One region of the Paenibacillus sp. V4I9 genome, then DNA from elsewhere that is predicted to be linked to it. Evidence: riboswitches for the same ligand, from Rfam matches in the RefSeq annotation. Region 1 holds a riboswitch; the other holds the start of a gene.
The links. A riboswitch is a leader RNA that binds a small molecule or an ion and turns the genes downstream of it on or off. The one in region 1 is predicted to bind FMN.
Positions count from the first base shown of each region.

Region 2: another riboswitch for FMN. It lies ahead of ribD (bifunctional diaminohydroxyphosphoribosylaminopyrimidine deaminase/5-amino-6-(5-phosphoribosylamino)uracil reductase RibD); the one in region 1 lies ahead of QFZ81_RS22710 (DMT family transporter).

Region 1 covers NZ_JAUSZE010000001.1:4,837,916-4,841,202, forward strand. Annotated here, with positions in the region: gene QFZ81_RS22705 (FMN-dependent NADH-azoreductase) at 1-543, shown strand, start outside; gene QFZ81_RS22710 (DMT family transporter) at 622-1,590, opposite strand; FMN riboswitch at 1,751-1,897, opposite strand; gene QFZ81_RS22715 (hypothetical protein) at 2,015-2,566, opposite strand; gene QFZ81_RS22720 (hypothetical protein) at 2,756-3,124, opposite strand; gene QFZ81_RS22725 (CBO0543 family protein) at 3,204-3,287, opposite strand, start outside.
Region 2 covers NZ_JAUSZE010000001.1:4,498,613-4,501,899, reverse strand. Annotated here, with positions in the region: gene lysA (diaminopimelate decarboxylase) at 1-908, shown strand, start outside; gene QFZ81_RS21185 (peptidylprolyl isomerase) at 1,177-1,608, shown strand; FMN riboswitch at 1,812-1,993, shown strand; gene ribD (bifunctional diaminohydroxyphosphoribosylaminopyrimidine deaminase/5-amino-6-(5-phosphoribosylamino)uracil reductase RibD) at 2,228-3,287, shown strand, end outside.

The DNA.
Region 1 (3,287 bases):
GAAGCGAATCCATCAGATGAGGTTATTTCTGTGGATCTGTTCAAACAAGATATTCCTCAAATTGATGCTGATGTATTCAGCGGTTGGGGAAAACTTCAATCAGGAACAGCTTTTGACCAGCTGTCTGATGCAGAAAAAGCAAAAGTAGCACGTTTAGGCGCAATCGTTGACCAATTCGTGGCTGCAGACAAGTATGTTTTTGTTTCTCCAATGTGGAACTTCTCATTCCCTCCAGTATTGAAAGCTTACATTGATGCAATTTCCGTTGCAGGTAAAACTTTCAAATATACGGAAAGTGGTCCAGTTGGTTTGTTAACAAACAAAAAAGGCCTGCATATTCAAGCGAGTGGCGGCATTTATTCCGAAGGCCCTGCTGCAGCATTTGAAAGTGGCTTCAGCTACCTGAAAAAAATTGCACAATTCTACGGTATCCCGTCCTTCGAAGGCATTTTTGTTGAAGGCATGGCTGTAACGCCGGATAAAGCTCAATCCATTAAAGAAAAAGCTATTGCTCAAGCAAAAGAAGTTGCAGCTAGTTTCTAAGAAAATAGTAAGAACCCGCTAAATCTAGCGGGTTCTTTTTGCATTCAATGATTGAAATTGATGTAATCAGTCCATTTTTCAAATAGAAACATTCCCTTTACTGCGGCTCATTAACCATAGGGTTAACCAAATAAATACAAAGCCTACTAGTTGTCCTACGGTCAGCTTTTGTCCAAATACAACCCAGTTTATGCATACACCTACAGCTGGGAAAGCTAGCTCGGCAAGCGTTGCAAAGAATGCCTTTGTCGATGACAGCCCCTTATAATAGAGGAGCATGCTGATCAACCCTGGGAAAAAGGCCTGGAACAACAGGTTGACTGCGATAAGTGTTAGATCACCACTAGAACCGCCTACATGCCAAGCATCGCCACTTACCAAAAGAACTACCGTTAGCAGCGGAATCGCCATTAGGAAGCGCAGTGATGTGACAACAGGGAAATCCAAGTTTTTTTGAAGCAGGAACTTACCCATGACGGTTGATCCACCCCATAAGACAGCCGCCAGAATTGAAAATAAACAGCTTAACGTACCTAAATCCTTCAAGCCCATCTTCGGGGAATCAAAACCAAACGTCAGCAAGTACGTGCCTAGCAGCGCCATTACGATATAGGCAGAAAATTTCGAAGGCAGTGTCTCTTTAAGCAGTAAACGAGCCAATACGATGGCGAACAAGGGCTGCAACTTCTGCAAAAGCAGGACGGAGTTTGCACTTCCGTGAGCGAAAGCTGAAGTGAAGAGTATGGTGGCTATCGCCGATCCACCCCAAGAAATAAATAGAAGAGCACCAATAACGCTTAGTGTTAGTTTGCCGGCTAAGGACTTGCGGTACTTTATCAGCACAGGAAGCGCATAGCAGGCCAGCAGCAGATGCTCAATGAACACAATTTGTGCAGAGGTAAAACTCTTCAACAATAAGATTCGAAAGAGAGGGTCCAACCCCCAAAGTGTAGCTCCGAGTGCTACATACCAGATCCCATTGATGCCCCTGCTACTTGATGAATACAAACTTGCGCGCTTACTACCTAGCTTAAATACATTTTCCAATTCAAAAACCTCCCAATAGGAGAGACTTTGAGAGATTAGCTCAAAGGTCCCTAGATGATGTTTTGAATTGAACCTTCTGAAAGAGACAATGCCCCTGTTTACAAGCAACAGCGGCATTGACAAACAGACCTATTAAAAATTGAATTTTTAACAAGTTGTCCTTCACCTTCTCTCATCCGGACTATACCGTCGGCCTTGGAATTTCACCAAGTCAGTCCCCGTCTATACAGACTGGGAGTCGCGGGCTTAGATACACGTACATATCCTCACCGCCGGTAGGGAATTTCACCCTGCCCCGAAGGTTCAAATCTTATTTTGTTTGTTTATTTGGTCCAAATAACGCTTAACGTTGAAAGTGATGTTAACACCGAAAAATAAAAAAAGCAAGGATTTTCATCTCTGCTTCGCTCCAATCATATATTTTTCACTCAGATATATACCAAGTTCTTCTCGAATTTATTTCACGCTGCGCTCTTAAAAGAATACGTAAGGCCTTATCAATTTCATCCTCTGCTCGTCTCAGTTTGTCTACCGAGACACTACGCTTAGAGGCTCCCAGTACATCTATCGCTTCGTTAATTTTGTCACTAATTTCTTCTCTTGAGACTCTCGTCATACCATTTCTTCCCTCCCTTGCGCTCGGGCTTCTCATATATCTATTATTCACTACTTCTGTTTCCTGAATTTCAAATAAATTCCTAGGATCTTCTTTCCTCACTATTTCTTTTTCCATTGTATCTTTACTCGCTTTTTCTTTCTTTGCTATTTCTTTTTTCACTGCTTCTTTCTTCACTATTTCTTTCTTCACTGGCTCTTTCTTCGCTGTTTCTTTCTTCACTTGTTCTTTCTTAGTTGGTTCTTTCTTCACTGGTGCTTTCTTCACTGCTTCTTTCTTCACTGCTTCTTTCTTCACTACTTCTTTCTTCACTGCTTCTTTCTTCACTGGCTCTTTGTTCACTGCTACTTTTTTCGGCATTACTTTCCCCCCCCCCATTTCCCCCATACTATATCTTATGCTTATGAGAGAAATGACGATTGGGTATATACCGACACGCATGATATATAAACCTAATAGTCAAACAAACCATATATACAAACACACAAGTAGTAGATACAAAAAGAAAAAGGGTCTCCAGCTGTCTTATATATCTGACAGGGATACCCTTTAAAGTGTCGAATGACGTCGTTTTAAAAAAAGAAATATAACAACGCCTATTACAATTCCAACGAACGAAAACAGCATAGGCAGCCAAACTGGACCCCATAAGATACCGAAAGGTTGAAAGACATCCGAGTAAATGATACCTACCGTCCCCAGAAAAGCCCCTAATACAAAAGGAATATACGCATACTCTGCAGTATCTCCTGCGTCTTTATAAGCATCCCAAATACCAAACATGTAGAGACAAGGGTAAAACATTAGCCAATGATAATCGGCTTGCTGGATGGCCTCTTGAATGTTTCCTTTGAAACTGTCGATAATAATTTGATTGAGATCTGACATATAATTCACGATAAATTCCAATATAATCAACGTAATTCCTTTTATATATTTCCCGTTTAAAAACTGACCAAACCCAGGGAGTGCGATGCTCCATAATAATTTCTCAATTTTAGTGGATTTGTGCATAGTTGTTATTTAGCAGTCGGTGATTTGCCGTACTTGCAATGAACTCAGGTGAAGGCACCTTGCTATG
Region 2 (3,287 bases), 340 kb from region 1:
TTGCCGGAGAGAAGCGCCAAAAGGTGAAGATCTTACTGCGTATTACGCCGGGCGTTGAGGCACATACGCATGAATATATTTCTACAGGCCAGACGGATTCCAAATTCGGTTTCGACATGGGCAATGGATCGGCATTCCGCGCTGTTCAAGAAGCTTCGCAATTAAGCAATTTGGAATTATTGGGCGTTCATTCGCATATTGGTTCCCAAATTTTTGAAGTGGAAGGCTTCCGCATGGCAGCTGAGAAAGTGGCTGGTTTTGCCGTTCAAGTTCGCAAAGAAATAGGCGTTACGTTCAAGGTCATTAACCTTGGCGGCGGTTTCGGGATTCGTTATGTGAGCGAGGATAGCCCACTTCCGGTTGCCGTTTATGTTAAAGCAATTACAGACGCGATTAAAGACAACTTCGGCAGCAATGATTTTCCAATGCCTGAAATTTGGGTTGAACCAGGTCGCAGCATCGTTGGTGATGCGGGAACTACGTTGTACACAGTAGGTACAACTAAGGATATTCCAGGAGTGCGTAAATACGTAGCTGTAGATGGCGGCATGACTGACAACCCACGTCCTGCTTTGTATGAGGCTGTGTATGAGGCGATGTTGGCTAACCGCGCTACAGAGCAACCGACAGAGGTTGTATCTATTGCAGGGAAATGCTGTGAGAGCGGTGATATGCTGATCTGGGATCTGAACCTGCCCAAAGTAAGTTCAGGAGACGTTCTCGCTGTATCTTGTACAGGAGCATACAATTATGCAATGGCAAGCAATTATAACCGTATCCGCCGTCCTGGCGTTGTCTTCGTGAAAGATGGTCAAAGTGATCTCGTCGTGAAACGCGAAACGTTCGATAACATCGTTGGCAACGACATCATTCCTGCAAGAATGAAACAAATGAGCGAGACCGTTTAATTGGTTTTAAATGAAAATGAAGGAAACCTCAGCTTCACGGGGTTTCTTTCTTTGCGTTTTTTTTCATCTCTTAATCGCGGAATAGTCATTCACATCACAGATGATTTTTGGTGAAAATCAAGGACTGATTCATACAGCGCGAAAAGCGCATATTCCAGTCAAATAGGACAAGGTCGGGGGAGAATTGTGTTAGAAGTATAGCGCAGTTTGTGAAATGGAAGTTTTCATAGTAGAATAAGATATTATTTCCTAAAGGAGTGGACCACAAATGGCCAAACAAGCAAAAATTAAACTAGCAGGTGGCGGCGAAGTCGTTATCGATCTTTTCGAAAACGATGCACCGAATACCGTTGCAAACTTTGAAAAATTAGCAAACTCCGGTTTCTACAACGGACTTGTTTTTCATCGTGTTATTCCAGGATTCGTAGCACAAGGTGGTTGTCCTACAGGAACAGGAACTGGTGGCCCTGGTTACCAAATCAACTGTGAAATCAACCCGAACAAACATGAGCGCGGCTCCTTGGCTATGGCTCATGCAGGCAGAAATACAGGTGGAAGCCAGTTCTATATTGCTTACCAACCGCAACCGCATTTGGATGGACAACACACCGTATTCGGTAAAGTATCTAAAGGCATGGAGTTAGTCGATGCTTTCAAAGGCAAAGATTTGATGGAGAAAGTTGAAGTTGTAGAAGTATAATTCGCCATATTCGAAAAGAAGCCTGTTGATTTATTTCAATAGGTTTCTTTTTAAATTTAATTCCGAGTGAATTCATTGAAAAAGTAAGAAATAAATGTGAAAAGGAAAAAAGCACTTGCTTTTTGTAAGTGTGAGTGATAAATTTTTCATTATCAAAGTAATTTATAGCTAGTTCTTAGTTGTAAGTTATTTTTATATGTATGCAAAACCTTCGGGGCGTGGTGAAATTCCACACCGGCGGTGATTCGATAGCATGTACCCGTTACATGTTTCGATAAGTCCGTGACCCGTTTTGAAGCTAGCGGTACCTGACACACAGCTTCGCTACGGCTGATCCGGTGCAATTCCGGAACCGACAGTATAGTCTGGATGGGAGAAGGAAAACGCGAACATTTGATTCGCTATGCATGCTTGTACATTTTTTCACGTAAACAAAAATTCGGCAGGTCTGTTTTTTGAAGCAGATACGTCGTTGTTGTTTGATTTGATCAAAAATGCGGCAAGTATGGATGGATGAAGCTTCTTCGTGTTATCTAGACAATCTCTGGCCCCTATCCGATACACGGAGGGGCCTTTTTGCATTCAAATTTTGGAATAGATCTGAAAGGCGGTGAACTTCGTGCATGTACTGAATGACGAAGCCTACATGAGACTTGCTCTGCAAATGGCTGAAAGTGCTCTTGGTCAGACAGGAATTAATCCCGTAGTAGGGTGTGTCCTTGTTAAGAATGGACGCATCATTGGCATGGGAGCGCACCTGAAGCGCGGACATGGCCATGCCGAGGTTCTCGCCTTGCAAATGGCAGGCGAGGAAGCTAAAGGCAGCACGGCTTATGTGACATTAGAGCCATGCAGTCACTTTGGCAAGACTCCACCGTGTAGCGACCGACTCATTGAGGCTGGCGTGTCACGGGTTGTCGTCGCTGGAAGGGATCCGAACCCGCAGGTTGCTGGGACAGGCATCGCTAAGATGTATGATCATGGTCTCGACGTGACGGTTGGGCTGCTTGCAGAGGAGGCCGCGGCAATGAACGAGGCCTTCAACAAATACATCGTCACCCGCATGCCTTATGTGACGATGAAGACAGCGAGCACGCTTGACGGCCGCATCGCCTCGAAGACCGGCGACAGCAAGTGGATCACGTCGCCAGCGTCGCGTGCCTTCGTTCATACCCTGCGCCATCGGCATCAGGGTATCATGGTCGGCGTCAACACCGTCATCGCCGACGACCCGCTGCTGAGCGCGCGCGGCGACGTACCGGCTGTGCAGCCGGTAAGGATCGTCGCGGACTCGCTCTTGCGAGTCCCGCTGGGCGCCCGGGTGCTCACGGAGCAGGATCGTCAGCAGACGATCCTGCTCGCAAGCGCACAGGCGCCTGCAGAGCGGCGTGCCGCGCTGGAAGCGCGCGGCATCACGGTCCTCACCTGCGGGGACGGCCCGCAGGTGGACCTGACGCTCGCCATGCGGCAGCTCGGCGAGCGCGAGATCGGCTCCATCCTCCTAGAGGGTGGAGGGAAGCTCAACGGCGCCATGCTGGAGCGGCGCTTGATCGATAAGCTGGTGCTGATGTTTGCGCCGAAAATCATCGGCGGCGGCTCTGCAGCACCTGTAAACATCAACTTCGATGGCTTCGCGAAGATGGATGATGCGATTACGCTCGACCGACTCAAGGTCGAGC